DNA from 3 places in the Dongia soli genome. Region 1 is predicted to be linked to each of the others. Evidence: predicted binding sites of a transcription regulator. Region 1 holds the regulator's gene; each other region holds the start of a gene.

Region 1 (10,801 bases):
AGCAGACTTCCATGAAATCGCTGTGCTTCGCCAGTTCTTCGATCCGATACCCGCGATGCATCAGTATGCCTTCTTCGCCATCGATATAGGTGATGGCCGAGGCGGTTGACCCGGTGGAACCATAGCCCGGATCGTAGGTAAAGACGCCATGCTCCGTATAGAGCTTGCGAACATCGATGACATCAGGACCCAGCGTACCCTTGAGCAGCGGCAGTTCCCAATTGGTGCCTTGGTTATCCTTCACGGCGACAGAAGCATAGGTTTTCGGTGCAGCCGGTTTGATGCCGGAATCAACAATGCGCAACGGCTTAGCTGTGGCAGATGCTTTCGCAGATTGCTTCGACTTAGCCAACTTAGCCGTCTTGCCGGATTTAGCCGCACCAGATTTGCCTGTGCCGGATTTACGCTGCGCCATGAGATCCTCATCACTTATGGTGAACTGGCCCGAGCGGGCCTGAGATAAAGTCGTTTTTTTACCTGCGCCCCTAGGCTAGCACGGGAAAGGTTAACGCGTCATGACCCATTTTTCGCACTGCAATAGACTCGTCGATCGTCAGTGAACGGTCAAAAAAACATCCGATAGGCGCCCGAGGCACTCCTCTTTTCCCAGCACTTCCATCACCTCGAACATACCGGGAGATGTTGTCGACCCGGTGAGCGCCGCACGCAACGGCTGGGCGACCTGTCCCAATTTGACGCTATTGGTGTCGACGAATTGCCGCACCGCAGCTTCAATTGCCGCAGCGGTCCATTCAGTGAGGTGCGTGAGTTCAGCATGCAGCTTTGTCAGTAAGCCGACAGCTTCCGCCGTCAGCAGCGCCTTTGCTTTGTCTGCCATCGGCAATGGCCGCTCGGCGATATAGAAGGCGGCATTCTCTGCCAATTCCTTCAACGTCTTCGCGCGAGCTTTGAGCCCGGGCATGCCTTTTACTAAGCGCTCGGTGGCTGCGTTGTCGCCGGCGACGCCGAGACGGGCCGCAATATCGACGGCAAGCTCCCGATCGTCGGTTTCACGCAGGTAATGCGCGTTGAGATTGTCGAGTTTTGCATAGTCGAAACGCGAGGCCGAGCGGCCCACTGCGGGAAGGTCGAACCATTCGATCGCTTGCCGGGTCGAAATGATTTCGTCATCGCCATGGGACCAGCCGAGGCGCATCAGATAATTCCGCAGTGCCGCGGGCAGATAGCCAAGGTCGCGATAAGCATCGACACCGAGGGCGCCGTGGCGCTTCGACAACTTCGCCCCGTCGGGACCGTGGATGAGTGGGATATGGGCAAAGCTCGGGCAATCCCATCCCATCGACTGGTAGATCTGCATCTGCCTGAAAGTGTTGGTGAGATGGTCATCGCCACGGATCACATTGGTGATGCTCATGTCATGATCGTCCACCACGACCGACAGCATGTAAGTCGGCGTTCCGTCGCCGCGCAGCAACACCATGTCGTCGAGCTGCTCATTGGCGACGCGTACCTCGCCTTGCACCTGATCGGTCAGGACGGTTTCCCCCGTGGTGGGCGCCTTCAGGCGAACCACCGGTTTGACGCCGGCCAGCGCGTCCTTGGGATCTCGATCTCGCCACCGACCGTCATAACGGATGGGTTTGCCGGCCGCCCGGGCGGCCTCACGCATCTGCTCCAGTTCCTCGGGCGTGCAATAGCAATAATAGGCTTTGCCGGCCGCCAGCATTTGATGGGCGACCTCTGCGTGACGCCCGGCGCGGGCAAACTGGAACACCGTTTCGTCGTCCCAATCGAGACCGAGCCATTTCAAACCATCGATGATCGCTTCGATGGCAGCTTCGGTGGATCGCACACGGTCGGTATCTTCGATACGCAAGCGGAAGACACCGCCGTGATGCTTGGCATAAAGCCAGTTGAAAAGGGCCGTGCGGGCACCGCCGATATGCAGGAAACCGGTGGGTGAGGGGGCGAAACGGGTAACGACGGTCATGGGTGGGATCATGCTTTGTCAGGTGAAGGATTGCGACGGTCTTAGCATATTTTTGCCCGGGCGTGGCAACTGGCTGTGGCGCGACTGGATCGCATTTGCTACAGCTTTGGCGGGAGGATTTCAGCCATCATGCGCGCGGTATCATTGCTGGCGATAGGCCATGGCCAGATCGTCGCCCAGCGCGAAAACTGGCCGTGCTGGTTGGCCGTCGTCCTCGGCTGTGGGATCGCTTGCTACTTCTCTTTGCCGGTTGAACCGCCGCTCTGGCTGCCCGCTATCTTCTGTGCCTTGGGTTTTGGCGGCGCCATCTTTTTCGGTCTGTCCGCACATGCCCGCATCCTATTCTGGCCAGCGCTGTTTTTTGGCGTGCTTTGCCTCGGCTTTGCCGACATGACCTATCGCACTTTATCAGCAACCCCGCATATGCTCGCCGAAGATCTGCCGGGCGCCTATGTCAGCGGCCGTGTTGCCAGGACCGAGCCGTTGCCGAACGGATTGCGTCTGACACTGTCGCCGGCTTTTCTCGGGCACGATGCGGAAGATGACGGCGCAGAGCCTTTTTCATTGCGGATCACGGTTCTGCGTCCCGTTGGCGATATCGTTCCGGGCGATTGGGTCCGGCTGCGGGCTGATTTGCGTCCACCTTCGCCGCCTCCGGCACCAGGCGCTTACGATTTCCGCCGCCAGGCATTCTTCGATGGCCTGGATGGAACCGGCTTTGCCTTCCGCGCCTTCAAGCAGGAATCTGCTGAAGGCCGACAAGCGACCAGCTTTTTTGACACCTACGACGATTGGGCGGATACGCTGCGCCAGAGGATTGGCGATCGTATTTCCGCTGTCCTGCCGGGGCCGCCTGGTGCATTGGCGATTGCATTGGTCGTCGGTAATCAAACGGCGTTGCGCAAGGCAGATCTCGATGCGATGCGAGATTCCGGTTTGGCTCATCTGCTGTCCATTTCCGGACTGCATATCAGCCTGGCGGCCGGATTGATGTTCTTCTCCACACGGTTCCTGCTGGCGCTTTTCCCCTGGCTCGCCTTGCGAGCCCCCATCAAGAAATGGGCGGCGGTCATGGCGCTCGCGGGCGCTTTCTTTTACGCCATCCTTGCCGGGGCAACCGTGCCGACGCAGCGTTCCGTCATCATGACCGGCATCGTTTTCGGTGCCATCTTGCTGGACCGTTCGCCGATTTCCCTGCGCCTGGTTGCCTGGTCGGCGATCATGCTGTTGCTCTGGCAGCCCGAAAGCCTGATCGGCCCCAGCTTTCAGATGTCTTTCGCTGCGGTGCTGGCTCTGGTCGCTGTTTTCGATGCTCTCCGGCAACCGCTTCTGTCACTGCGCCGCCGCGTGACTGCGCCGCCGGCAGATATTGGTGGACGCGTGCTATCTTATGGTGGCCAAGGGTTATTCTGGCTCGCGACCATGGTGCTGAGTAGCCTGGCGGCGAGCCTCGCCACAGCGCCCTTCGGCCTCTATCATTTCAATCGTCTGCAGTTCTATGGCATTGCCGCTAATATGCTGGCGGTGCCAATCACCGGTTTCCTGATCATGCCGGCGGCGGTCATCGCTCTATTGCTCATGCCGTTGGGGCTAGATGGACCGGCCCTCCATGTCCTTGGCTGGGGCTGCGCGGCGGTCTTATGGGTTGCTCATACGGTGCAGGATTGGCCGCAAGCGGTCACGGCGATTCCAACCATGCCGTCATGGGGCCTCATTGCCGCGACGACCGGCTTTTTGTGGCTCTGCTTGGGCAAAGGAAAAGCACGCGCACTGGGTTTGGCCGGCTTTGCCTTGATGGTGATTTCAATCTTTATCCAACCAGTGCCGGATGTGTTTATTTCTGCATCGGGCCGGTTGCTGGCAATGCGAGGGCCCGATGGACAATTGGGCGTTTCCAGCAATCGCAGCGAAAAGCTGGTTCGCGAGACGTGGCTGCGACGTGTCGGGCAGGATAAGAGCGCAACCTTCGAAAAGTTGGCAACGACACAGAACTGGATTAGCTGCAGCTATCCTGACATGTGTGAAGGTGAGATCGCAGGGCGGCGCTTTTTCTTCGACCTGGGCCGCGTTCCAAGTCCAGTCGATTGTACCGCGGCGGATCTGATCATCGTGCCCCAGCGCTGGGTCCGCTGCCCGCCTGGGAATGCAGCAACAATAATCGACCGCCGGATCTTTCGAAGCTCCGGTGCTATGACCTTGAGGATTGAAAACGGCGCAGTTCAAATCGACAGTGTTGCCGCATCGATTGGCAAGCGCCCTTGGTCCGCTTATCAGCTAATCGGTATTGATGAAGACCAACGGTCGGCATCAGGCAGCATGGCTTCGGAGAACGAAGACCCGCCCGGTGGTGACGATGCCGGCGACTAAAGCCTGAGCCGTCGCAAACCGGCCGTCGGATGTTGCCGACGGCCCCGTTTACCTCAATAACGGCGCATCAATCCGATCAGGCGACCTTGGATACGGACGCGATCCGGGCCGAAGATGCGGGTTTTATGCGCCTGGTTGGCCGGTTCCAAGGCGATTGAATCGCCTTTGCGGCGCAGTCGCTTCAGGGTCACCTCATTATTGTCGATCAAGGCCACCACGATGGTGCCATTCTCGGCCGTCTCGCAGCGTTCGATCACCACCGTATCGCCATCTTGGATACCGGCATCAACCATTGAATCGCCTTCAACCGTAAGGGCGTAATGCTCGCCGCGACCGAGCAAAGCCGGCGGCACATCGATGCCGGCGGCATTGTCACGCAAAGCCTCGATCGGTGTACCGGCCGCGATCTTGCCATAAAGCGGCAACTGCACCGTCTGGCTGGCCGAGGCGACGACGGCGCCGGAGATCGACGGCGTGAAATCCCCATGGATGACATTCGGAGCAAAGCCGCGGCGGTCGTCCTTCACGCGCTCTTCCTTGGCCGGCTTCGCAGCGACCGGCGCCTTCCGCTGATCTTCCGCCAGCCGCATGATTTCCAGGGCGCGGGCGCGGTGTGGCAGGCGCCGGATGAAGCCGCGTTCCTCCAGTCCGGTGATCAGCCGATGCACCCCGGATTTCGACTTAAGCCCAAGCGCTTCCTTCATTTCATCGAAGGAAGGGGAGATCCCGGTATCGGCCAGCCGTTCCTGAATGAACTGCAGCAGTTCCCGCTGTTTGCGCGTCAGCATTCGAGCTCCTTTGTCGGCCCTTTAGCATGTAACTCTTGAGCGCGTCGTCCTTCGATGTCGTTTGGACTCCGAGAACAAAGCAACAACATATGGTATGTTCTAGTTTAGTTCCGGGGAAAGGTCAAGGCCGCCTTGGAGGCCTCTAAAGGCTGACGGCACCCCCGCCCAAGCGGATGATTTCGACTTCGCTACCGGTAACTGCGGCGGGAGCATGGGGCGGACGAAGGACCAACGCGTCGGCCTTGGCGAGCAGGCTGATCAGTGAACTGTCCTGAAGGTTGAAAGGCGTGGCGATCAGGCGACCATCCTCATCGCGCGTCAGGCTGGCCCGCAGATAATCCTGGCGCAGATCATTCGCCGGCAGGTCGCGGCCAAGCGCGGCATATTCGGTTGCTATCCGATCCTCCTGACCCAGCATGCGAGCGATGGCCGGGCGCACGAAAAGCAGCGCCGTCACCAGAGCCGATGTCGGATTGCCGGGCAGGCCGATGACCTTCAAATCACCGAGCCGACCGAACATCACCGGCTTGCCCGGCCGCATGGCGATTTTCCAGAAATCGAGCTGAATGCCTTTTTCCTGCAGGATCCGTTGGACCAAATCATAGTCGCCAACCGACGCACCGCCGATCGTCACCAGAAGATCGCAGCCACGCGCGCCATCGATCATGGCCGAGAGACGCTCCGGTTGATCGGGCGCATTGCCGAGATTGAGCACCTGGGCGCCACTTGCGGCTGCGAGGGCGGCGAGGGTATAGCCGTTGGACGCCACGATCTTGCCTGGCGACAAGGCCTCGCCAGGATTCACCAATTCATCGCCGGTCGAAAGAATGGCGACGCGCGGCCGCCGGGTGACGGTGAGCCACGGCCAATTCATGGCCGCCGCAAAGCCGATGTCGCGGGCGGTGAGGCAGCGTCCCGGCGACAAGCCGATATCTCCGGATTTAAAATCCAGGCCGCCTTGGCGGACATGCTGGCCATTGCGAAAACGCGGATCCGTCAGTGCAACGGTATCGCCAGCACGTATCGCGTTTTCCTGGATGACGACGCTATCGGCCCCCTCCGGCAGCATGGCGCCGGTAAAGATACGGGCCGCTTCTCCGGCTTCAATCGGCCGCTGTGGCGCATGGCCGGCCGGGATCTCCATGGTGACGCGCAAAGAAACCGACTGGGCGCCCAGATCGGTGCTGCGCACGGCATAGCCGTCCATTGCCGAAACGGCCTTGGCTGGCTGGGTTAGGCGCGCCGCCACCGGTTCGGCGAGCACGCGGCCCAGCGCATTTTCCAACCCGACCTGTTCGGTGCCGAGTGATTCGAAGGCAGAGAGAATGCGGGCCCTGGCTTCATCGACCGATAGCATCACGCGGCCTCGAAGGTGCCGGATTTCCCACCGCTTTTATGCGTGAGGCGGATATCGGTGATGGTCATGCCGCGGTCCGCCGCCTTGCACATGTCATAGACCGTCAGCGCAGCGATGGAGACCGCCGTGAGCGCTTCCATTTCGACGCCCGTGCGGCCGACCAATTTGCAGGTAGCAGTAATCTCGACTGCGTTGTTGCCCTCATCGAGCGTCAGATCGACCTTAACCGAACTCAGCGCAAGGGGATGGCACAGCGGGATAAGATCGGGTGTTCTTTTAGCACCCATGATACCGGCCAGACGTGCGACCGAGAGCACATCACCTTTCTTGACGCCGCCAGCGCGGATCAGCGCCACGGTTTCGGGCTGCATCAGAATGCGGCCCTTGGCCGTGGCGCTTCGTTCCGTCTCGGCCTTGTCGGAGACATCGACCATACGGGCCTTGCCCTCGGCATCGAAATGCGTAAAGCCGCTCATCACTTCAGTCCGGTAGATCCTGGCTCAGGCTGCACGCGGCGCATGGGTGCCGAGCAATGTCCGGGTCGCCTCGGTCACGTCGGCCTGGCGCATCAGGGATTCGCCGACCAGGAAGGCGCGTGCCCCGACCTTGGCCATGCGTTCGAGATCGGCGGTCGCATAAAGGCCGCTTTCCGCCACCAGCAAGCGATCGCCGGGCACCATGCGGGCAAGTTCCTCGGTGGTGGCCAGATCGACAGTAAGCGTTTTCAGATTGCGATTGTTGACGCCGATCAAAGGCGATTTCAGCTTCAGCGCCCGCTCCATCTCAGCGGCGTTATGAACTTCCACCAGCACATCCATCCCCAGATCGAACGCCGCGGTTTCGAGTTCCGCCGCCTGGGCATCGCTCAGGGCCGCCATGATCAGCAGGATGCAATCCGCGCCGATCGCCCGGGCTTCGGCGATCTGATAGGGGTCGAGCATGAAATCCTTGCGCAAGGCGGGCAGGGGCACCACTTTGCGGGCCGCATCTATATAGCTGTCGTCGCCCTGGAAATAAGGCTTGTCGGTCAGGATGGACAGACAGGTAGCGCCGCCAGCGAGATAAGCGAGGGCGAGCTTCGGTGGATCGAAATCCGCCCGGATGAGACCTTTCGACGGCGATGCTTTCTTGATCTCGGCGATCAAGGCGAAGGCGCCCGCCTGCGCGTTGCGGCGCAGGGCCTTGGCAAAACCCCGCGGTGGATCAAGTCGGTTGCGTTCAGCGGCTGCGGCAGTCACCGTGGCCAGCGATCGTTCCCGCCGGCAAGCTTCAATATGCTCACGTTTATCGGCACAGATTTTTGCTAAGACGTCACTCATGCTTTATCTCCGACGGTGTTCGTCACTTGGACGAGATGATCAAGCACCTTGCGTGCTTTGCCGGTATCGATGGCCTCGGCCGCCAAACGGACACCGGCAGCCAAGTCGGTTACTACGCCAGCAACGATGAGAGCTGCTGCTGCGTTCATCAGGACAATATCACGATATGGGCCGATTTTGCCATCTAACAAGGCCGTGATGGCTGCGGCATTGACGCTGGGATCGCCGCCCTTGATGTCTTCCGCTTTCGCAAGCGGTAAACCAATATCTCGGGGCGACACCTGGAAATGGCGGATGACGCCATCTTTCAATTCGCAGACTTCGGTCGGGCCGGTGACGGTGATCTCGTCCAATCCGTCGCTGCCGGTGACAATCCAGGCATGTTCGGTGCCGAGATTCTTCAGCACATGCGCGAGCGGCTCGTGCCATTGGGCGGAGAAGACACCGATCAATTGCCGGGTGACACCGGCCGGATTGGAAATGGGCCCCATCAAATTGAAGATGGTCCGGGTCCCAAGTTCGACCCGTGCCGGACCGACATGGCGCATGGCGCTGTGATGACGCTGTGCCCAGAGAAAGGTTGTGCCAACTTCCCAAAGGGCGCGTTGCACGACCGTCATGTCGGCATCGATATTGACGCCCAGCGCGGCCAAGACGTCGGCGGCGCCACTTTTCGACGAGGCGGCGCGATTGCCATGCTTGGCGACCTTCACGCCGCAAGCAGCGCAGATGAAAGCGGCCGCGGTGGAAATGTTCAACGTACCGGCGCCATCGCCGCCGGTGCCGCAGACATCGATGGTACCGGCCGGCGCCTCGATCCTTGTCATCTTGTCGCGCATCACCGTGACTGCACCGGTGATCTCATCGACGGTTTCACCACGGACGCGCAGGGCCATCAGCAGTGCACCGATCTGTGCCGGCGTCGCCTCCCCGGACATCATGATGTTGAAAGCTTCTTCGGCCTGGGCGCGGCTCAGTGACTTGCCTTGCGCGGCAATGCCGATAACGCCCTTCAAATCGGTCCCAGTCATGCGATCACGCGGCCTTGCCCGGCGATGTCGGGATCCGGGCGGGATCAATGTTCAAGCCGCAATCCTGCAAGAAATTCGCCAGCAATTTGTGGCCATGTTCCGAAGCGATGCTTTCCGGATGGAACTGGACGCCGGCCATCGGCAAGCTGCGATGCTGCAGGCCCATGATCAAGCCGTCTTCAGTTTCGGCAGTTACTTCAAGCTCTGCCGGAAAGCTGTCACGTTCCACCAGCAGCGAATGATACCGCGTTGCGGTGAAGTTATTCGGCAGATCGCGGAACACACTTTTATTGCCGTGGCGCACCGTGCTGAGCTTGCCGTGCATCGGCTTTGGTGCCCTGACCACTTTACCGCCGAAGGCTTGCCCGATCGCTTGGTGGCCGAGGCAGACGCCTAGAATCGGCGCGGTTTTCGGGCCCAAGTCTTTGGCTGAAACGATGAGATCGAGGCAGATACCGGCGCGATCCGGGTCACAGGGGCCGGGCGACAACACGATACCTTGCGGCTGCTTGCGCCACACCTCGGCGACACTGATCTGGTCATTGCGATGCACCTCGATGGTGGCACCCAACGCCCCGAGATAGTGGTAAAGGTTGTAGGTGAAGCTGTCGTAGTTGTCGATTAGGATAAACATGACGTCAAATACCGTGTCCTCCATGCCGTCGGCCCCAAGCCGCCGGTTGGGCGGAGTGTAACAGGCCGCTTATGGCAATGAAAGTGATCCGAACCGGGCAAAAAATCGCCTTTCGCGAGAGGGAGACCGATAGTCCCGCAGTTGGACCTGCCGTTCCCCTGCCTAAGCTATCACCGGATGTGACATGTCGGACGTGATGGCCAGCACACAGGCTACGGCCTCAAACCAGGGATCGCCCCTTCGCATCGAGCCGCTATCGGTCATTGCCCGATCAGGCCAGGTGGTGCAGGGACGCTCGGAGGTAGATGAGAACGCTGTTACCGGTTCGGTGCTGCCGATCTTGAAGGGGCCGGGAGACCGGGTCCTCGCCGGCAGCCGAAACGGGGCCGCGCCGCTGGAAATTTCGCCGGAAATTGACCAGCCTCAGGTAACTGACCAAGCCCAGGTATTTGTTCCAGGCCAAATACTAGCGGTGGACCATCCGGGCGATGGTCTGCCGGAGCGATTTTTCGGGCCCTTTCTGCGCTTTTGGATGCGTAAGCTCCTCATTTGCGCGGTTGCCGGCATTCTTGCGGGCTTGACCTGGATGATCATGCAGGGCCGATCAGTAACGCCTTCAGGTGTTTTCTGCCTGTTGATCGGTCTGTTGCCGCCCGGGCTGCTTTTCGTCTGGCCTAGCCAATGGTTTGTCGCTCGCCGATGGCTCAAGCAGTACGGCATGATCTGCCGCGATCCTGCCCAATTGGCGCGATTGCGTTATGCCGCCGGCTTTGTTTTCGGCCGCTCCGGCACGTTAAGCCACGGCCAGCTTAGGATCGTCAGTGTGCAGCCTGCGGGCAACATTGCGCCGGCAGATTTCGTGACGCTCGCCACCTCTGCCTATCAGACCGTGGAGGATGTCTGGGGCCGGGCAATTCTTGCTTTCGGCATCTCTCACCGCATCCGGCTGAGGCCCTCTGAAGATGTTGTCGTGGAACCGGGCGCCGGGCTATCGGCGACAGTGGATGGCCAACGGATTATCGTCGGCCGGCAGCATTGGGTGGAGCAACACGGCATCGAGACGGCATTGCTGGCCGGTGCCCTTCAGGAACATGCGCGGCTGGGGCGGCAGATGCTGATTGCCGCCGTTATCTCGCCCGAACCGACGTGTCTCGGGGTTCTCGCTCTCGCGGACCCGCCGAAACGCGGCGCAGTTGATTTGCTCCGACTGTGCAAAAGCTCGGGCATCGAGACAATCTTGATCGCTGACCCCGGAGAAAAGGCGACGACGGTTCTCTCGGGCCTGCTGGGCATCGATCGGGTCGTCAATCTATCCGCTGCCATGACCGAGCTCGACCCCAAGCGCATCGTCGCC
Region 2 (10,801 bases), on a different contig from region 1:
CCGGGGGTGGCAGCGGTTGAATTTCGACCACGCCGCCCGGACCGGAGAGGAGGAAACTATCGGCAAGCAAGGCACCATCGGGCGCAAACAACCGGGCGCGCGTTTTCGAGACATCGACCAAACGGCGCACCGTCTGGCGTGTCGTCTCCGGCACCAGGCGCTCGTCACCCAAAGGACCAGTGGCAACGCCGCTCGCCGCCAGCGCGCCGGAGAAGAGCTTACCTTCGGTCTGCAGCAATTCCAGTTCGGATTGGATCAGGCTGCTGCGATAAGAATCGAGATAGAGCAGACCGATAATCGGAATGGCCAAAGCCAGCATATTGACGGCGAGGATTCTGCGCGTCAGCGGAGATTGCCATAACGGGCGATGGCTGGCGCTCGGCCGGGTCTTGTCACGCCGCATTTTCTGCGCTTCGTCGCCGGCGGAATCACGGTCAACTTCCTCCCTGCCGCGTCCGGGCCTTTCGGGGCGCGGCAGATCGGAGCGCAGCATCTCTGCTGGAGATGCTTCCGGGTGGGACACATCCCGGCGGTCGCGTAAAGGCACGACCTTGGTGACATTCGTATAATCTGCAGCAAGAGGTTTGCGGCCACCGACCAGGACGGGCTCTCGCCGTCCTTGATCCTTTCCGTCCTGGTTAGCCCTTGCTGGAGGTGTCTGCGTGACCTCGTCCGCTGCTTTCCACCAACTAAACCAGCGGAAGCGTCGCCTGGCTTGCTTGCTGCTGGCATCGGCCAGGGTGGAGGGAACGCCGGGCATGCCGAGACTGACGCGGCGATTCACGCCGGGGCCTACCCCGTCGCGCGACGTCCTGTTGCCAGACGGCCGTGAACGATTTTCCGGCGACAGATCGTCTGGCGCGAAATCCGTCATGGCCGCAATGGCCCGCTATCGGCCGCCTCGCTAAGCATCCTTGTAGCGATAGCCAACGCCATAGAGCGTTTCGATCTGATTGAAGCTGTCATCGACCGCCTTGAACTTCTTGCGCAGCCGCTTGATATGGCTGTCGATCGTCCGGTCGTCGACATAGATATTCTCGCCATAAGCGGCATCCATCAACTGGTCGCGGCTTTTCACATGTCCCGGCCGCTGCGCGAGCGCCTTCAGCAGCAGAAACTCCGTCACCGTCAATTCTACCGGCACGTTCTGCCAGGTGCAGAGATGGCGGGTCGGATCGAGCATCAGACTTCCACGGATCAGCGCCGCTTCGCCGGGCTTCTCGCCCACACCGCCGCGACTGAGTTCGCGGCGCAGCAGGGTGCGAATGCGTTCGATCAGCAGACGCTGCGAAAAGGGCTTCTTGATGTAATCGTCCGCACCCATGCGCAGGCCCATCAATTCATCCACCTCGTCGTCTTTCGAGGTCAGGAAAATGACGGGAACGTCGCTGCTGCGCCGGAGCTTTTCCAAAAGCTCCATGCCATCCATGCGCGGCATCTTGATGTCGAGAACGGCGAGATCGACCGGCTGGCTGGACAGCGCCCGCAGCGCCTCCGCCCCGTCGGTATAGGTTCGCACGGCGAATCCCTCGGCCTCCAATGTCATCGACACTGAGGTGAGGATATTGCGATCGTCATCGACAAGCGCAATGGTCTGCGGCATTGGCGCATACTCCTTCTTGGCCCAACTGATAGCGTTTCCGCCCCGTGCTGCCAAGATCGGCCCGCAGTATGACGGAATTTGGGCGAAATTGCAGTATTTAGCGGACGACGCAGATAGGTCGCACAAGCTAACTCATTGATCAATCGACAAAAACTTCGTCAAGGCGACAATCTTGCGTTGCGCCGGACGGTTTGTGGCGGCTGACCGAAGGCGCGCAGGAAGGCCCGCCGCATGCGTTCGCGGTCGGCAAAACCGGTTTCATCGGCGATCACATCCATCGACAGGCGCCCCTGTTCCATCAGCAAGCGCGCGGTCTCGACCCGGAGATTCTCCACTGCCTTGGCCGGGGACTGACCGGTTTCAGTGCGGAAAGCGCGGCTGAACTGGCGCGGGCTGAGATGGGCGACCGCCGCCAGTTCCTCGACGCTCAGCGGCTGTTTCAGGTTTTTCTTAGCGTAATCCAAGGCCTGCTGAATGCGGTCGGATTTCGGTTCCAGCTCCAGCAAAGCGGAGAACTGCGACTGGCCGCCCGCGCGCCGATGATAGACCACCAGATTGCGGGCGACCGCGCGCGCGATGTCGGCGCCGAGATCCTTCTCGATCATCGCCAAAGCGAGATCGATGCCGGCGGTCATGCCGGCCGAGGTCCAGATCGGCCCGTCGATGATGAAAATGCGGTCTTCCTCGACCTTCAAGCGGGGAAACCGAGTTTGCAGCTCGCGGGCGAAAGCCCAATGGGTGGTCGCCCGGCGGCCATCGAGGAGGCCGGCCTCGGCCAGGGTAAAGGCGCCGATACAGGGCGCGGCGACGCGGCGGGATGTCAGCGCCGCATCCCGCACGAAATCCAGTAGACCCGGCGTCGTCGCTTCCACCTGCATGCCAGCACCGATGATGATGGTATCGAACTGCGCCTCCGTCACGGCGGTCGATCCGAAAGCCTCCGTTTCCACCGCGAAGCCGGCTGAAGACCGAATCAGGCCGCCCTGCTCCGAGAGCAGCCGCAAGTCATAGATCGCCTCCCCGACGACCACATTGGCTACCTCGAAAGCGGTCACCACGGCGAAGCCCAGCACCTGGAACTTCGGAAAAATGACGAAACCGATGACTTGCATGCTTCGACCTAACGCGAATATGTCCCAAAAGGTTGTATATATGACATTTAAGACATGGGCGATCGGGCATAGGTTATCCAGGAGCCACCTCGCTGGCTCCTTCAACCGGAGAACCTATATGACCTCGTCTTCCCAGAATGGCACTGCCCTGATCACCGGCGCTTCCAGCGGTATCGGCGCAATCTATGCCGACCGGCTGGCGCGCCGTGGCTATAACCTGATCCTGGTGGCGCGCAACCGCCCGCGCCTCGATGATCTGGCCCGCCGTCTTGCCGATGAAACCGGACGCACGATCGAAGTAATTGCCGCCGATCTCAGCGCCAAGTCTGATCTGGCGCGGGTGGAAAATGTGCTCCGCACCGATTCCAGCATCACCTTGCTGATCAACAATGCCGGCTTCGGCGCCACGGCACAGCTGCTTGATGCCGATATCGACAAAATGACCAATATGATCGACCTGAACATCACGGCACTGACCCGGCTGACCTATGCCGCAGTTCCCGGTTTCGTCGCCAGGAGCGGCGGTACAATCGTCAACATCGCCTCGGTGGTTGCCATCGCGCCCGAATTGCTGAATGGCGTTTACGGCGCTTCCAAGGCCTTCGTTCTCGCTTTCAGCCGGTCGCTGAAGCACGAGCTTGCCGATAAGAACATCCGCATCCAGGCCGTCGCACCCGGCGCCACCGCAACCGCGTTCTGGGACCTTCTCGGTGCCCCGATCGACCATTTGCCGGCTGAGATGGTGATGCGGGCGGAGGACATGGTGGACGCCGCCTTGGCCGGGCTCGATCAAGGCGAATTCATCACCATCCCAGCCCTGCCTGACAATGCCGATCTGGAGGCCTACGAGGCTGCCCGCGTAAAGCTGATGCCGAATCTGTCGCGCAGCGAACCGGCCAAGCGCTACCCAGCAGCGAAAGCAGCCTGAACGGTCACGACCCGGTAACTGGATGTCGCAAAAGCCTGGGGCGATCACGGGCTTTTGCGATATCGTCAGCGCTTCATTGTTTAAGCTTCACGTCATACCTTGAGGTTAAGCCGAAGGACTTTCGATGAGCTCCGACATTCAACCAGCAAACATCCAGGACATTCCGGGGGAGATCCGCCAATTGCTGCGCGTGGCGGAACGTGCCTATCTGGGGACGCTGACATCACGCCTCGATATCGACTTTCCTTTCGTTACCCTGGTGGTGCCGGCTCTCGGCCGGGACGGAGCGCCGCTCCTGCTGCTTTCCGACTTGTCGGACCACGCCAAGAACCTGCAGCAGAACAAGCATATTTCGCTGCTCTTCGACGGCACGCTGGACCGCGCCGAACCCTTGACCGGGCCCCGTGTCACCTTGCTTGGCACCCTCAACGTGAGCGAGGCCGGGGAAGATCGGGACGCCTATCTTGCGCAGCGCCCGGAAGCGAAGCTTTATGCCGGTTTTGGCGATTTCCGCTTCTATCGCTTTAATCTTCTGGAAGCGCTCTATGTCGCCGGCTTCGGCCGCATCCACCGACTTTCGGCAGCCGACCTGAAGGCCAATTGAGAAAACCTCAGAGCCGGGTGGCGAGGACCACGACACCGCAGAGCATCAGGACAACGCCAATTGCTTTTGCCAGGTTGCGGCCGAATGGCGCGATCTTTTCCAGCAGCACGAGGATCGTGAGGCCGGCAATCCACAGCATGTTCATGACCCCGCCGACGAAGAGCAAAGCCATCAGCGCCCAGCAGCAGCCGACGCAATAAGCGCCGTGATACATGCCGAGCTTCAATGATCCCCCGGCATCCCGGCTGAAACCGCCGTGCTGCTGAATGAATTGCAGCGGCATCCGGCATTGCGACAGGCAGGCATCCTTGAGCGATCCCCACTGAAACAAGCCGGCGGCGATCAACAGGAACCCGGCGAACAACCGGTTGCTGATCGCCATGTCGGGCGACAGAAAGGCATGTCGTTGCAGCCATCCTTGCAGCAATGTCGCAATCAGCGAGAACGCGGCCCAGACCAGCAGGTAACCCGCCGCGAACCATCCGGTCGCGGCGAAGGGCTTGCCGTGGGCGGCGGCCTTGCGGGCAACACGGGCATAAAGCAGGATCATCGGCGCGGCGGCGGGGATCATCATGCCGATCATCATCGCCACCCACATCAGGAACAGAACCGTCTGGTCGGCCAGATGTGGCGTCGCCAGCATATCCATTCCCGCCATCGCCATGCCGGACATTTTCGGGCCCGACATATCCATTCCGGGCATGCTGCTCATCGGCATATCCATGCCAGGCATGTTATCCGACGTGGCCGGGCCATGCATCTGCAGGACCAGCGAGAGGATGTAGATCCACGACAGCATGACGATGGCAGCAAGCGCAACCACGACGATCCAGCGATCGCGCCGTAGGACGTTTTCAAGCGTCAGTGTCACCATCGCAGCCTATCCCGCCTAACGCATGACGCCGCTTTGCGTCAGGTTCAAATGGGCAAAATGGCTGTGGCTATCGGCGATCGTCAATTTGATCGCGCCCTCGGTATTGGCCCAGCCGCGGCCGGTCTCCGCCCGGATGAATTCAAAGCCGTTCGGCAATTCGATCAGCGCCCGGTGCTCGGCACCGGTCACCGGATTGCGGATCGGCTCGCCGCGGGAGTCGATCACGCCGTCAACGAAAAGACGCGCCGTGCGCGCGTTTATGTCGACCGTGAATTCGATCTCCGCATCGATCGGCTCATGCACCGTCTCGAAAGTAGCAGAAAAGACCTGAAAGACCGTGGCGCCGGGTTCGGTGTCGAGGCCGGAGATGATACGCAAGAGAGCATCACGCTGCGCCGGGGTCGCGCGCCGATCGATGATCGGCTGCACCGCGCCATTGCCTTCGTGGATCGCACCGGGCCAGGAGAAGACGGCGGCAACGCGCAGGCCGTCGAGCGGTGTCGTCCCGTGAAATCCGTGATCAATCTCGAAGCCGAGAATAGCCTGGCAATTGCCATGGGTCGGCCGGCCGTTGAACTGGCAGGGACAGCCGTAGTCACAGTTGCAGTGGGCGAATTCCCGCGCCTGGATCGTCCACTTGGTGTCCGCCATGGTTCCCTCCGTCGATTGCTCGAGCGCAGTACGCTAGAAAGAAGAGCCTAGCATAGAGCACCAAGAGGAGCGCGCGGATTCACGACAAATCCAGGAATCCGTGATCTGGAGCACATCACGGCGCGTTATTTGGAATAAAATCTCAGGTTAGGAAAATGACGGATTGCTTGCGCAGCTTGCCACTCGTCGCCATGTCACCGTGAACAGCCCAGCGGCGATCAGCAGCGAGCCACCGATGCGATTGACCAGGCGCTGCACCAACGGCCGGCGAATGGTGCGCCGGGCCGCCGAGGCCATCAAACCGTAAGCGGTTGCATTGATGGTTGCGAGCATCAGGAAGGTCGCCATGAAGATCATCATCTGCGGCACGATCGGTGCATGCTGATCGATGAATTGGGGCAGAAAGGCGACGAAGAAGATGATGCTCTTCGGATTGAGGGCGGTCACAGCATAGGCATGCAGGAAGATACGCCAGGGTTGCGCCGCCGCATCGGTTGCCGCGAGGCCGCCGGCCGTGACCGGCGCCCGCCACAATTTGATACCAAGATAGATGAGATAGGCAGCGCCAACCCACTTCAACACGGTGAAGAGGGTGGCCGTTGCCATCAGGAGAACGCCGAGCCCCAGCATCGAGGCGGTCATCGAGGTGAAATCGCCGAGCGCCACGCCGCCGACCGTCGCCAGCGCCGAGCGCCGGCCATGGCCAAGGGCGTAGGAAATCACCAACAGAACCGTCGGTCCCGGAATCGCTACCAGGATCGCGGAGGCCGCGGCGAAAGCCAACCAGTGTTCGAACGACATCTCATCCTCCCCTACGTGTTTTCGCGAGTGATCCACGACACGCCGGGAAAGGCAAGATGGTTTGAACGGTTTGTGACGGATTGATTACTTCGGCTTGCGGGGTTGCTGCTGGACAGCGCTGAGCGGCGGCAGATCTTCTTCCAGGATCGACATCTGGAAGGAATAGGAGACTTCGCCCTCATCCTCATCGCGATGCAGCACGCCGATGAATTCGTCGGCGATGCGGACCTCGATCGTCGCCCCCTTCTTGACCGGCGGATCGACGAAAATCTTGGAATTGTCGAAAGTACGCCGCAGGTAATCCTGCAACCGGGCAATTTCATTGGGGGTCATGTCATCGATCCGTTGCTGTCGATCGCCGTTATCGAAATGGCAATTCTTAATGAAGAAATGGTGCCGTTGAAGGGACACAGTCGGCATCACCCAATAGCGGCGTGGTCGGTCAGGATCAAGCTTTAATAACTGGAAAGCCCACAGCGGCCGAAACCGTTACAAGCAAACAGTTATCTTATGGGGGACCGTTTCGCTAGGTTGTGGCGAAAGCGATCAGTTCGACCCGACGGGTCCCATCTTTTAGTTGGTTGCCACGAGATACTTAGGCACGCGCATGTCCGTTGGCTTTTTTGGCGACGCCTGGTCGGGTACTCGCGCGGGAGCCGGTCTTTCGTGGCTGCTTCCTTGGGTTTTCACCATTTTTCGCGCTTCCGCCATTTCTTCCCGAAACAGTTGGCGTAGCCTCTGCTCTATCTGGTCTTTCGCCATTGTCAGCCTCCTTTTCAGGTTGCGAAATAATATCCGCGAAGTCCGTAAATGACACGTCCGGGGACGTATGTCGCAATTTGCTTTTCAGGCCGCCTGCGATAACCTTTTCATCTTCATCGAGTGCCAAAACATTTTTGAAGAGGCGTTTGGCCTCCTCGGCGTCGATCACAAACCCGTGCGAAGGGTACCCGTTCACCAGAGTATCAATGGCAGAGGACTTAAGATTGTGTGAACCAAGCTTTTCGGCATACTGATGGGCAATTTTGCTGGCGCGTCTTACCTCGCCCAGCCGTACCGGGTCAATCTGCCCGGTGATCGGCGCATATAACCCAACCACGAAATCGCGAGCAATTTCCGCCGCCGTCTTCGTAGATATGTTGCCTGAGCTGTGCCCGACAAGATCAACCATGCATTGCTCAAATGCTTCAAAAGCATTGCTGGTCGCGACGGCAAGAGCCTGGAAAATGTCCAGACTGCTGCTGTTTGGCATCAACTCGTCAGGTTTAGTCAGCTGCACGTCGAGAGGACCAAGTTCACCGGTCTCCGACATAAGGAGCTCGTGGGCGCCTATAGTCATTAGTGTTCCCGCACTTTTGCAGGGACCGCAAACGGCAATTCGCACGGTGGAATATCTGGCTCGCAGCGCACGAATCATCCGGTACGCAGCGTGGGGATCCCCACCAGGCGTCGTCAAAAACAGCAAAACTCGCTTGTTTCCAGAAGATTTGCGGCACACTAGATCGACGAATTCACTGGCGTGAGTGTATTCGATAGGACCGCTATAAAGAAAAAGATCTGACTCTCGTTGCTTCACGTATTTTCGGATGACATCCGTCACATGGCTCGCGGCCATATCGCCAACTCCCCCCAACCAAGCCTGGCCATTATTCATAAAACAACCTTCGGATGCAATCCGGTGCCCTACGGGCTTCATCTGCATACGATAACATTCACCTGCGGAAAGGCCACAGGAACATGCACAGCCATCGCAGGAACCCATGCATCGGCGGTTGCTGGATTTCACCGGGTTAGGTTAATTTTTTCCTTGAAATCCTGATCTGGGTAGCATAGATTAACCCAACCTGGTTTATCTGAGCCAGAGGGAAGAAACCTAAAACAACCTTCTTCTAGGAGACTTATTATCATGTCCAAACTTACCCCCTTCGGCAAAGCGGTCAGGAAGCATCGTATCGATGCCGGCCTGCTGCTGAAGGACTTGGCAGGTCAAGTCGGCCGTTCACCGGCCTTCTTGTCCGCAGTGGAAACGGGGGAAAAAGCAATTCCAGGAGGACTAATCCATGACGTAGCAAACGCTCTCGGGCTTAACGACGCTCAACTGGAAGATCTGCGAGTTGCGGCAGAGCAATCGCAAAGGGTCTTTCAAATTCAGGTTCCTGAAGACGCTTCTCCAATGGAGCGCTCTGTGGCGGCAATGTTTGCTCGCCGATTTAACAACTTGCCCGAAGTTGACCTGAAAGCACTCCACAACATCTTGGTCAACGATAAGGATAAAAAATGAGTCACGGACCATTTCAGGCGCAGCCGACAACTAAGGCTGCGCTCGAGAATGTAGCTGGGCAATTGCGCCAAGTTCTTGGCCTAGAAAAAGTCGACTTTTTCCCGGTGGTGAAAGTCCTTGAATTTGGCCTTCCAAGTATCTTCGAAAACTTTGTATTCCGCGTGAAAGAAGGCCCGGCCATGGGAGATCAGCATGGTTTGACCTTTCCCGATGACTCCGAGATTTGGCTACGAGACGACGTGTACGAGGGGGTGACTCAGGGGAAAGGCCGTGACCGATTTACTGCTGCTCATGAAATCGGTCACCTTCTTCTCCATTCCCAGCGCTTCTTGTCCCGTCGAATGGGGGATCAGCCAATTCGGACAAACTGTGATCCAGAGTGGCAAGCAAACTGTTTTGGCGGATGCCTGCTAATGCCAGCCATTTTGGTTAAAACATGCAAGTACATCGACGAAGTAATGGATCGGTTCGGTGTATCGAGGGACGCTGCGCGCCACAGAACGAAACAGCTGAATCTCTCGATGCAGGAGGTCTTCTAAAAACGAAAGCGAACCAAGACTGCCATCTCAGTTCGCTTCCAAATAATTCCAGACTCTGCGGAAGGAAAGCGGCCTAACCGCAGGACCCTTCCCCAGTTCCTCCTAGTCTTCGCAGACTAAAGATAGGACGACTGGGCGATTTAGGGAAGAGGCAAATAGCCGCGGGAGATACGCTAATGACGTATACCCGGAAACCGGCCCCCGAAGGCTGGGATTGGGTGCATTGTCGTTACCGGCGGGTAAGGAATTCCCAGCGCGTCCTCGACGCCCATGAGTATGGGTACGAGTGCTGGTCGTTTCTTGTCCGGAGGAAGCGCAAGTAACCCGTAATTTATTGTTTAATTAACGAAACCGGCAGGGACCTGGAGGCCCTGCCGGCATACTTGCCGAGATCAAAAAACCGGCACCGATCTTGTTTAAGTCATGTCAAATAGGCGTCCGCTCGAAATCCCTCCCGACTTAGTGATGATTAGCTCGTCGGCTCTCTGCCCCACCCCGCGCTCCCTCGTCCCCATGGAATAAGTCGTCTCCACCTCGATGAAGTGAAACCCGGCGAAGCATTCGCGAACGCCGTTCGCGTCGTTGAGGGATAGCATGAACCGGCCCTGCAGCTTCCGGAGCCGGGCGGCCATGTCGTAGAAATCCGACCGCTTGAAATCCGAACCGTAGTCGCTCTCACAGCCCCAATAAGGCGGATCGAGATAGAACAGCGTGTCCGGACGATCATAGCGGTCGATGAGATCGCGCCACGGCAGGCACTCGATGATGACGCCCTCGAGACGGCGGCCAAGATCCTCGATGTGCCGAACGGCCGCCCTCGCTCGCAATCGAGATCCGCCGGCGACATCGACGCCGAAAGATGGATGCTTCACCTTGCCGCCGAAGGCCTGGCGTTGCAGGTAGAGAAATCGGGCCGCCCGCTCGATGTCGGTCAGCACATCCGGCGGCGTGCGTTTGAGCCGATCGAATTCGTCGCGGCTGGCCAGGCTCCAGCGATCGACGGCCTCAATGAAAGCCGCTCGATGCCGCTGCGCCACCCGGAACATGGTGACCAATTCACGATTGATGTCGTTGATGACTTCGGCCGGCGGCGCGTAATGCCGACGCAGGAAGACGCCGCCCATGCCGATGAAAGGCTCGACATAGGTCTTGTGCGGGATATCGGCGATCAGATTGACCAGGCGCTGAGCTAGATGCTTCTTGCCGCCAAGCCACGGGGCAATCGGCTCGACCGGGGTTACCGGCCGCTGATAATTGGACTCCATTCACACTTTCCATTAGTAAGCACCCGCCCCTGCAGGGGTGGCGGGACGGCCTGAGATCGGCCGGTTCAGGCGTGCGTGCCACAACACGCGGTTAGGGGCGTTCGCGCGCCCCTTCCCCCGCCCGGTAGCAGCCGAGCGGAACC
Region 3 (10,801 bases), 410 kb from region 1:
TCGATGCGTTCCCCCCACCGGCACCGGCAATGGCAGCCGCCTTGCGCGCTTCGGTCAGGTCGCGTTCCAGCTTTTTCTTTTCCTCGACCAGCGAAACGATACGGCTGGCAAGATCACCAGGAAGTGTCTTCAACGCCGCCGCCGCTTCATTGAGCTGCCGCTGCTGTTCGGCCACATAGGCTTCGGCCGCCGCACCCGTCATCGCCTCGATACGCCGCACGCCCGAAGCCACGGCGCCTTCGCTGACGATCTTGAAGAGGCCGATATCGCCGGTCCGGCGGACATGCGTGCCGCCACAAAGTTCGGTCGAGAAGTTCTTTGCTTCATCCTCATGTCGGCCGCCCATGGAGACGACCCGCACTTCCTCGCCGTATTTTTCGCCAAACAACGCCAAGGCACCGGCTTCGATCGCCGCATCCGGCGTCATCAGATGGGTCTCGACCGGCGCGTTCTTGCGGATACGATCATTGACCTCCTGTTCCACGGCGGCGATGTCTTCGCTGCTCAGCGCGCGTGGATGGCTGAAGTCGAAACGCAGCCGATCGGGCGCGACCAGCGAGCCCTTCTGCGTCACATGCGCGCCGAGACGCCGGCGCAAGGCTTCATGCAGCAGATGGGTCGCCGAATGATGCGCCCGCAACGCCGCTCGCCGCTTGCCATCGACTTTGAACTCGGCCGCTTCCCCGCGCGATACCGTCCCTCTGGTGACCTTGCCGAAATGCACCAGCATGTCGCCGAGCTTTTTCAGCGTATCGCCGACGGCAATTTCACCGCCCCCCGCCGTGACGATCGTGCCGGTATCACCCATCTGGCCACCGGATTCACCGTAGAACGGTGTCTGGTTGGCAATCAGCGCAATCTCATCACCGGCCGAAGCCTTTTCGATTTCCTGGCCGTTCTTCAACATGCCGATGATCTGCCCTTCAGCGCGTTCCGTGGCATAGCCGAGGAAATCGCTGGCGCCGAGCTTTTCGCGCAGATTGAACCAGACCGCCTCGGTTGCCGCTTCGCCCGAACCCGACCAGGCTTTGCGGGCGGTTTCGCGCTGGCGTTCCATGGCCGCATCGAAGCCTGCCTTGTCGACGCTGCGGTCCTGACCGCGCAGAATGTCTTCCGTCAGATCGAGCGGGAAGCCGAACGTGTCATACAGCTTGAAGGCACCATCGCCCGACAGCTTCTGTCCCTGGCCCAGCTTCGACGTCTCGTCGTCGAGCAGGCGGAGGCCGCGATCCAGCATTTGTTTGAAGCGGCTTTCTTCGAGCTTGAAGGTTTCGGTGATCACCGCTTCGGCGCGGATCAGTTCCGGATAGGCCTGCCCCATCTGGGCGATCAGTGCCGGCACCAGACGCCACATCAGCGGCTCCTGGCAACCGAGCTTGTGGGCATGGCGCATCGCCCGGCGCATGATCCTGCGCAGCACATAGCCGCGGCCTTCATTGGCCGGCAGGACGCCGTCCGCCACCAGGAAGCTGCAGGAGCGCAAATGATCGGCGATGACCCGATGTGATACCTTTAAAGGACCGTCCGGATCGGTGCCCGATGCCGCCGCCGAAGCCTCGATCAAGGCCCGCATCAAATCGATATCGTAATTGTCGTGCTTGCCCTGCAGCACTGCGGCCAAGCGTTCCAGCCCCATGCCAGTATCGATCGAGGGGCGCGGCAGGTTGACCCGCTCATCCTTGGTCAATTGTTCGAACTGCATGAAGACCAGGTTCCAGATCTCGATGAACCGGTCGCCGTCTTCATCCGGACTGCCCGGCGGGCCGCCGGGAATCGAGGACCCGTGGTCATAGAAAATTTCCGAACACGGACCGCAGGGGCCGGTATCGCCCATCGCCCAGAAATTATCCGAGGTCGGAATGCGGATGATGCGGTCGTCCGACAGGCCGGCAATCTTCTGCCAGAGGCCGAAGGCTTCGTCGTCCTGGTGATAGACCGTGACCAGCAGCTTGTCCTTGGAAAGGCCGAATTCCTTGGTGATCAGGCGCCAGGCCAGATCGATCGCCCGCTCTTTGAAATAATCGCCGAAGGAAAAATTCCCCAGCATTTCAAAGAAGGTATGATGCCGCGCCGTATAGCCCACATTTTCCAGGTCGTTATGCTTGCCGCCGGCGCGGACGCATTTCTGTGCTGTCGCGGCCCGCACGTAATCCCGCTTCTCGGCCCCGGTAAAGACGTTCTTGAACTGGACCATGCCGGCATTGGTGAACATCAATGTCGGGTCATTTCGAGGCACCAGCGGACTGGACGGCACAATTTCGTGCCCCTCCTTCCGGAAGTAATCCAGGAATGTGCGGCGGATATCATTCGCGGTCTGCATTATCGGTCGATCCAGCAATCGTCGGTCTGAGGTGATGGTTCAATCGGCCCGGAGAGCCATATTCCTGTGTAGATATCGGGTTGCGAGCAAGCCGGGTCCAGGCCCTGACATATATCCCTGGCTATCCAGACCTATATGCAGAGGGTCGCCTGTCTTGCGGCGCAAAAAGTGACTATTTCTGTTTTTCCGCGTCGCGACAAGGAGATTGAGGGAAACCGGGCAAATTTCGCGCGCCCCCCTCTCTCCGATAGTACTGTTCGAAGGCTGTAACCGGCGACCGGACCGGCAAAGGGCGCTCACTCACAACCGGAGCCGCGGAACCGCTCAAGGATGCAGATAAGCTTGGGGCGTGGCACGGTTACCCGTATCCACGCCCCCGGAGAGAACTGATATGGCGAGGTGGTCGCCCCTCGGCGAACCGCCTCATTCAGCCGCTTGAGCGGCGAAACTCGTTATTCCTCGTCCTCGCTGCCGCTGTTGCCAGCCTTATCCAGCATGGCGCCGGCGACCAAGCCGGCATTCTGCCGGATCTTCGCCTCGATTTCGGCGGCTATCTGCGGATTGTCGCGGAGGAACGCCTTGGCATTCTCACGGCCTTGGCCGATACGCTGGCCGCTATAGGAGAACCAGGCACCCGATTTCTCGACCACATTGGCGGCAACACCAAGATCGATCAACTCACCGGTCTTCGAAATGCCTTCGCCATACATGATGTCGAATTCGACCACGCGGAACGGCGGCGCCACCTTGTTTTTCACCACCTTGACCCGGGTCTGGTTGCCGACCACAGTTTCCTTGTCCTTGATGGCGCCGATACGGCGGATATCGAGGCGAACCGAGGCATAGAATTTCAATGCATTACCGCCGGTCGTGGTTTCCGGATTACCGAACATCACGCCGATCTTCATGCGGATCTGGTTGATGAAGATCACCATGCAGCGCGAACGCGAAATCGAGCCGGTCAGCTTGCGCAAAGCCTGGCTCATCAACCGCGCCTGCAGGCCCACATGGGAATCACCCATCTCGCCTTCCAATTCCGCGCGCGGCACCAGGGCCGCCACGGAATCGATCACGAGCACGTCGATGGCGCCAGACCGGACCAGGGTATCGGCAATTTCCAGCGCCTGTTCGCCGGCATCGGGCTGCGAGATCAGCAGATCATCGACATTGACGCCGAGCTTGGCGGCATAGGCCGGATCGAGCGCGTGTTCGGCATCGACGAAGGCGCAAGCCCCGCCAACTTTCTGCGCTTCAGCAACCACCTGCAAGGCAAGGGTCGTCTTACCGGAGCTTTCCGGACCATATACTTCGATGATACGGCCGCGCGGCAGGCCGCCGATCCCCAGGGCGATGTCGAGGCCCAGCGAACCGGTGGAAACCGCTTCCGTCTCGACGGCATTCTCGCGCTGGCCCAAGCGCATGATCGAGCCTTTACCGAAGGCGCGTTCAATCTGCGCCAGAGCTGCGTCTAAAGCCTTATTCTTGTCCATTCCATCCCTGTCGGCGATACGAACCACATTCTGCGACATAGCGCCCTCCACTTAGACCACAGCGTTTCGGCCCTGACAACGATTGCCCGCTGGTATCGGCCGGCAGGCCTTCAAAGCTGATCGATGGCGCCCATAGTACACACTTTGTTCTCACCGTAAAGCGAAAAGATCAAAACCGGAACATATGGCATATTTCCCTTGTGAAACAAGGCGGTACAGGACGAACCACTATCCTTGGTCGAGAACTTCCTTCACCTTGGCGGCGAGCTGCTTCAAGGTAAAGGGCTTCAGGAGGAAATGAGCCTCCTCGCCGGCATCGACTCGTCGGCGGAAAGCGTCTTCGGCATAGCCCGAAATGAAGATCACCGGCATATTCGACCGGCGTGCCCGCACCTCTTTGATCAGCTCCGGCCCATCCATGCGCGGCATCACCACATCGCTGATGATGAGATTCACCTCCTCAAGATGCTCATTAAGGATTTCCAGGGCCGCCTCGCCGCTCCGGGCCTCCAGCACCTGATATCCCTTATTGCGCAGGGCCCGGGCGCTGAACAGGCGAACCGCATCCTCGTCCTCGACCAGCAGAATGGTGCCGATGCCGGTGAGATCGCGCGGCGCTTCCTCGCTCGCATCTATCTTGGCATCACCTCCGGCCGCAGCCATATGCTGCGGCAAATAGATCCGGAAAGCGGCCCCCGCGCCCGGCCAACTATCGACAAAAACGAAACCGCCGGTTTGCCGGACGATGCCATAGACGGTCGAGAGGCCGAGACCGGTGCCTGATCCAACAGCCTTCGTGGAGAAGAAGGGTTCGAAGATGCGGTCGATGATTTCGGCCGGAATGCCGGTGCCGCTGTCTTTCATTTCGATCAGCACATAATTACCGACCGGCATCACTTCGGCGCCGCGTTGCAGCGGTTCTGCTGTGGTGATGTTCTCCGTGCGGATGGTGAGATTGCCGCCATTGGGCATTGCGTCGCGCGCATTGACGGCCAGGTTGATGATGACCTGTTCGAGCTGCCCTTGATCGACGCGAACCGGCCGCAGGTCACGGCCATGCACCATATTGAGTTCGATGTTCTCGCCGATCAGCCGGCGCAACAGATGCGAGAGCTCCGCCAGGACATCGGTGATGGAGAGAACCCGCGGCTGCAATGTCTGCTGCCGGGAGAATGCCAGGAGCTGTCGGACTAGATTGGCGGCGCGATTGGCATTCTGCTTGATTTGCATGATATCAGCGAAGGATTGATCGCCAGCGCGGTGGCGCAGCAGAAGCAGGTCACAGAAGCCGATCATCGCCGTGAGCAGATTGTTGAAGTCATGGGCGATACCGCCGGCCAGCAGGCCGACAGCCTGCATCTTCTGCGACTGTGCAAACTGCACTTCAAGGCGTTTCTGTTCCGTTGCATCGATGAAATGCGCGATGATGCCCAGCGACTTGCCTTCCTTGTCGTCTCGTCGAGAGGCGAAAATGGTGACGCTGTGCTGCGCCTGCCCCGCGAGACGCACCGTCAGCGGCGTCAGCGGACGGCTGTTATCGAGCACCGCGCTGAAGTGCTCTGTCACCGCGCCGCGATCGTCAGGATGAACCAGCTCGATCATCGGCGCGTCGCGCCAATTGCCGGCATCGGCCAATTGTTGGAAGGCGCGATTTGCCTGCTCGATCCGCCCAGCCGTATCGATCAGCGCAATACCGGTCGGTGCCTCTTCAAAGAAGCGCTGGAAGTATTGTTCCGAAACCTGCAGGGCCCGTTCCAGTTCCTGTTCCCGTGACAGGTCATGCACGACCGAACGGGTACGGATTGCCGTTCGCTTGCCGCCCGCTTGAACGGCTGCAACGGCATGACGGATATAGGCCTGCATCACTTGCCCGTTGGGGCGACGCAGCATCACCTCGCCGGAACGTGCGGCCGGATCGGCAAAAGGGCTGTAGGATGGCGTGCCCGGCGGCAACGCGCCGACGACGAGATCGTGCAGTTTCACGGTGAAAACGCCGTTCTCGTCGCTTGGCAAGTCGAGCCAGTTTTCCAGGGTCTCATTGACGAACTGGAATGCGCCGTTTTCATCGACGGAGTAGAAGCCGATCGGTGCATGCTCGACCAGATCGGCAAATTTTTCGTGGTCCGAGCGGATATATTCCTCAATTTGCCGCCGCTCGGTGACGATATCGAGGCTCCAGAGAACGAAGCCGCTGAAGCCATGAAGCTGACAGGCCGAGACGTCGAGAATTTCGCGGTCGCCGAACTGCATGATGACATCGATATCGGCCCTTCCCTGCCCGGTCTGTTCCAGGCTGAGCGTCAGTTGCTGGAGCTTACGAGCGGCGTCGGAACCAGCAGCGATCAGGCTGCTCAGCGTGCTGATCAGCGGCACGTCGATTGTTGGAAAAATCCTGCTATAGGCAGCGTTGGTAAACCGAACCCGGCCGCTGGAATCGACCAATTGGCGCGCTCGTTTTGTCACATCAAGACTATCGCGCAACAGCGCCATCTGACGTCTTGTGCGCCAGATACTGACCAGAAGTGCGAGAACGATTAGCGCTGCTACAGCCAGAGCAATCTGGAGATAACTGAAACCGAAAAGGCCTGCCGGGATGGGCGCGGTTTGCAACGGAACGGTCAATGGTGTCGCGGGCGGGATGGTCGTTGTCGGCTCTTGCGCCGAGGCCTCTTTGCAAACCAAGGACAGCAGTGGGATGACCAAGCCTGGCCTAACAACTGCAGAAAGGGCAGAGAATGACCGTGCACAATACCTGGCTGCGCCATCAGCCAGCCGAAACGCCATTTTAGGGAGTCTCGCCGCTCCCAGATCAGCCGTTTTTACAGCTTGACTGCCCATCCCTGTGCTCTGCCCCCAACTGCCGAGTCGCAACCGGCGGCGGAGTTTAACGCAACTAAGGCTCAACCCCAACTCAACAGGCACGAACCCTGCGCTAAATCCCGCCGATCGCCACCCTTTCGCAGGTTTTCGCGGCGCCACTGTCGCTCAGGAGACTATTGCACGTCCAGAAGCAGTTCGGTGACACCTTGGGCGGAGTTGATCGGCCAGCCTTCAACTGGCAAATCGAAAGGGCATGAGGAGATGACGCAGATCACATCCATCAATGCCTCCATCTCGACAAAGGCGCCGGGCGCCACCGGATTGGGCGGAGAAACCAGTCGTGACTGCGCGTCGATTTGAGTATTGGTGAAGAAATTGACCGGCTGCGGAATGACGGAAACCTCATATCCTTCTCGGCGCATGGCGCTCTGCAGATTGTCCGAGCAGCTTGCATGTGGATGATGATGGCCGAAGAATTCGTAACGGAACTGGTCGCAGGCGGCGATCATCATGTCGTGAACGCCATTTGCGCCGTCCTTGACGAAACGCAGCATCGGCCGCCGGAAACGTGACAGGAAGACATCGCCCTCTCGCGGCTTAATGCAGAAACTCGTGACCCAAGTATGTGGACAGGATAGCCATTCACCGACATTCTCAGCATTGAAAGCGAAAAAGTCGGCCGCCTGAGCTCCCTTCGGGGTGGTGATACGTAGCTTCTGCCCTTTGGCAACCCGCACGGCGCGCCCCTGAGACGCCGGCACAGTAATTGTCGTCATCTATTGCTCCCAGATTATTTTCATTCTGCTACACTACCTGCGATCGTGAGACTGCAAGCGCCTGAAATGTCGAGCACGTTATGTTAACTGCCCCTCTTTGGCTAGACCGCCCTGACCGATACCGCCCCATTCCGCAGAATAACAGAGGAACGGACGATGACCGCACAAGCCAGCAAGGCCGCTGCTTTCAAGACGCTGCATGAACAGTCCAGTGCATTCATCATACCCAATGCCTGGGATGCGGGTAGCGCCCGAGTCCTAGCGCATTTCGGATATCTCGCCCTCGCGACCACCAGCGCCGGCGCTGCCTTCACGCTGGGGCAGCCCGATGGATCGATGACGCGCGAGCAATCGCTGGAAAATGCCCGAGCTATCGTCGCCGCGAGCGATCTGCCGGTCAGCGCCGATCTGGAGAACTGCTTCGGCGACGCACCTGACGTCTGTGCCGAAACCATTCGCCTTGCGGCCGGCGTCGGCCTGGTCGGCGGGTCGATTGAGGATGCGACAGGCCGGCCCGAAGAGCCAATTTATCCTCTCGACATCGCCTTGGACCGCGTGAAAGCAGCAGTGGTAGCGGCACGCTCCCTGTCATTTTCCTTCACGTTGACAGCGCGTGCGGAAAATTATCTGCATGGTCGCCCCGATCTCGCCGATACGATCCGCCGGTTGCACGCTTTCGCCGAAGCCGGTGCCGATGTGCTCTACGCGCCCGGGCTCAAGACCGCGGAGGACATCAAGGCGGTCGTTAAGGCCGTCGCCCCGAAACCCGTCAATGTGGTCATGGGTTTGGTCGGCGCGGCTTTCAGCCATGAGGAATTGTCCGGCTTCGGCGTGAAGCGGATCAGCGTTGGCGGTTCACTCGCACGCACGGCCTATGGAGCCTTGTTTCATGCCGCCGAGGAGATGCGTACGGCCGGCACTTTCTCCTTTGCTGAACATGCCGTGCCGCATGCAAAAATGAACAACTTGTTCAAAGGCTGACCGCTTTCCTAGGCTGCATCGAGCCGGTCCAATAGCAGATAGAACCGGCTCAGGGCGAAGATCCCTGCCTGCCGCAAACCATGCAAATGGAAAGGCGCAGGCGCCGTAACGGGAAACGGAACGGATGCCGGCTCGGCGCCGGCGGCGAGATCGCCAAGCACTTGCCCCATCACAGTGCCGACCGCGACCCCCCGACCGTTGCAGCCGATCGCCGTATAGAGCTTCGGCGCCAGAATGTGGAGATGGGGGAAGCGATCCTTGGTGATGGCGACACGGCCACTCCAGACGAAATTGAGCTCGCTCATATCCAGCTGTGGAAACAGGCGGTTGGCCAATCGCTGGATGCTGCCGGCATCGCTGAATTGCGGATCATCATCCACCGGAGACCGGCCGCCGATGACGAAGCGGCCGGTGTGGTCTCGGCGATAATAGACCAGCAGGCGCCTTGTATCGGTGACGCCCTGGTTTCCCGGCAGGATCGTCTTGCTCAAATTCGCCTTCAGAGGCTTGGTCGCGATCTGGAAACTGGTGACTGGCACAATAGTGCGGGAAAGCCCCGGCCAGAGCTGGTCGGTATGGGCATTGGTGGCGAGCACGACCTTATCCGCTCTGATCTGAAATCTGCCTGCCGACACTGTCCAGCCATCGGTCGTTTCGACCAGCCGCGTTGCCGATGTCTGACAATAGATGGCGCCGCCCTTGGCTAGCACAGCCTGCGCGAGGCCTCGGCAATAGCTGAGCGGCTGTAGGACCCCGCCGCGCCGGTCGAGCCAGCCGCCGGCATAGGTATCTGGAGCGCAGCCGACCAGCTCGCTGATCTGCGCGGCCGTCAGCAAGGTTCCACCGGCACCATGTGCCTGCCACTGGCGATGGCGTGGCTCGACCAAATTATGCAGTGGCTTCGTGCCATGAGCCGCATAGATCCATCCGGATCGCTCCGCATGGCAGTCGATCCCATAGGTCTCGACACGTTCGAAGACCTGATCGGCCGCCGCACCGAAAGCGGCAATCATGCGGCCGCCGAGATCGGGGCCGAAAAGAGACTCCAGCTTGTCCGGATCATGCTTCAAGCCGGCAATGATTTGCCCGCCATTGCGTCCAGATGCCCCCCAGCCCGGTTGCGCCGCATCGAGCACAACGACCTGATGGCCACGTTCCAGCAGCCGCAAGGCCGCATTTAGCCCGACAAACCCGCTGCCGATCACCGCAATCTCGGTCCGAATATCCGTTGCCAGCGGCTGGATCTCGGGCGCGGCCGGTATCGCCGTCGCGGCCCACAGCGATTTTGGCAACTGCGATTTCCGCAGCTCCTTGGTCTCCATTCGCGCTCCCCGCCGCCTGTGCGCGGCCCTTGCCAAGTTCGGCATGATATTCTTGAATGGCAAACCTACGGTCAAAAGCCAAAATTATCAGCTACCGCATTCATCAAAGTCATGACCCAACTTCGCCGCCTGCTCCCGAGTGCCAATGCCCTGCTGGTCTTCGAATCGGCTGCTCGCCATCTCAGCTTCACGCGAGCCGCGGCTGAGTTGAGCGTTACGCAATCCGCCGTCAGCCGGATGATCAGCAGATTCGAAAGCCATATCGGCCTGCCCTTGTTTCAGCGCCACCCAACCGGCCTGGCGCTGACCGATGACGGGCGGCTGCTGTACAATTCAGTCGCCAGCAGCCTGCAGCGGGTCGAGATCACCTTGGAGGATCTGCTGTCGCGCAAAAGCGGCAAGAGCACTGTCACGCTGTCGGTCTCTTCCGCCTTTGCCATGCATTGGTTCATGCCGCGCCTAGCGCGCTTCCAGGAGGAGTTCCCTGCCATCGATCTGCGATTCCAGCTGGTGCGTTCGGAGCCGGTTGGCCCGGTCCTCGATGTCGATTTCGGTGTCAGGTACGATACACCCGATGACGGCAGTCACCTGCGTTGGCCACTGATGGAAGAAGAGGTCATCCCAGTCTGTAGCCAAGCTTATCTCGACAGCCATGGCAGCCTGGACGATTGCGGCGATCTCACCGGACACACCTTGGTGCATCTTTCCGGCAGCTTGCGGATTCCCTGGTCGCTTTATCTCTCGGAATTCGCCTATCCGCCCGTCAGCGGCAGCCGCAGCCTCACCTTTTCGGATTACACCTTGGTCATTCAGGCAGCGATCAGCGGGCGAGGCATCGCGCTTGGCTGGTGGCATGTGATCGCCAATGATCTGCTTTCGCACAATCTTGCACCCGCCAGCCGCAATACGTTGCGGACCGGCCGCAGCTATTACATCGTCGCCACCGCGAGCCGGCCGTTGCGCGAACCCGCTGCCCTGGTGCGCGATTGGCTCCTGGCCGAGATGCAGACCGACCGAAAGACCCTCACTTCATCGCGGGATAAAACCTGACCACTGCGCCGACCACTGGTAGCAGGGCGTCATCCTGCCTAT

The links. The regulator LexA, encoded in region 1, represses DNA repair genes until DNA is damaged. The targets are predictions, from matches to a motif close to ATGTTCTANTTTGGTTC.
Region 2: the regulator LexA is predicted to act here: its motif matches at 8,439-8,455, upstream of SMD27_RS05780 (SDH family Clp fold serine proteinase).
Region 3: the regulator LexA is predicted to act here: its motif matches at 3,978-3,994, upstream of recA (recombinase RecA).

Annotation. Positions count from the first base shown of each region.
Region 1 is NZ_JAXCLW010000002.1:607,410-618,210, forward strand. Features, by position in the region: gene gltA (citrate synthase) at 1-415, opposite strand, end outside; gene gltX (glutamate--tRNA ligase) at 554-1,951, opposite strand; gene SMD27_RS09320 (ComEC/Rec2 family competence protein) at 2,081-4,318, shown strand; gene lexA (transcriptional repressor LexA) at 4,372-5,106, opposite strand; gene SMD27_RS09330 (molybdopterin molybdotransferase MoeA) at 5,249-6,463, opposite strand; gene moaC (cyclic pyranopterin monophosphate synthase MoaC) at 6,463-6,939, opposite strand; gene trpC (indole-3-glycerol phosphate synthase TrpC) at 6,964-7,782, opposite strand; gene trpD (anthranilate phosphoribosyltransferase) at 7,779-8,813, opposite strand; gene SMD27_RS09350 (anthranilate synthase component II) at 8,818-9,447, opposite strand; gene SMD27_RS09355 (hypothetical protein) at 9,632-10,801, shown strand, end outside.
Region 2 is NZ_JAXCLW010000001.1:1,247,141-1,257,941, reverse strand. Features, by position in the region: gene SMD27_RS05825 (stimulus-sensing domain-containing protein) at 1-784, opposite strand, end outside; gene SMD27_RS05820 (response regulator transcription factor) at 905-1,603, opposite strand; gene SMD27_RS05815 (GlxA family transcriptional regulator) at 1,762-2,715, opposite strand; gene SMD27_RS05810 (SDR family NAD(P)-dependent oxidoreductase) at 2,834-3,643, shown strand; gene SMD27_RS05805 (pyridoxamine 5'-phosphate oxidase family protein) at 3,768-4,247, shown strand; gene SMD27_RS05800 (DUF2182 domain-containing protein) at 4,255-5,121, opposite strand; gene SMD27_RS05795 (DUF1326 domain-containing protein) at 5,137-5,772, opposite strand; gene SMD27_RS05790 (LysE family translocator) at 5,920-6,573, opposite strand; gene SMD27_RS05785 (DUF3126 family protein) at 6,658-6,906, opposite strand; gene SMD27_RS05780 (SDH family Clp fold serine proteinase) at 7,169-8,275, opposite strand; gene SMD27_RS05775 (helix-turn-helix domain-containing protein) at 8,480-8,854, shown strand; gene SMD27_RS05770 (ImmA/IrrE family metallo-endopeptidase) at 8,851-9,393, shown strand; gene SMD27_RS05765 (DNA adenine methylase) at 9,810-10,658, opposite strand.
Region 3 is NZ_JAXCLW010000002.1:195,106-205,906, reverse strand. Features, by position in the region: gene alaS (alanine--tRNA ligase) at 1-2,320, opposite strand, end outside; gene recA (recombinase RecA) at 2,773-3,849, opposite strand; gene SMD27_RS07505 (hybrid sensor histidine kinase/response regulator) at 4,039-6,300, opposite strand; gene SMD27_RS07500 (urea carboxylase-associated family protein) at 6,804-7,406, opposite strand; gene SMD27_RS07495 (isocitrate lyase/PEP mutase family protein) at 7,563-8,387, shown strand; gene SMD27_RS07490 (NAD(P)/FAD-dependent oxidoreductase) at 8,396-9,709, opposite strand; gene SMD27_RS07485 (LysR substrate-binding domain-containing protein) at 9,821-10,759, shown strand.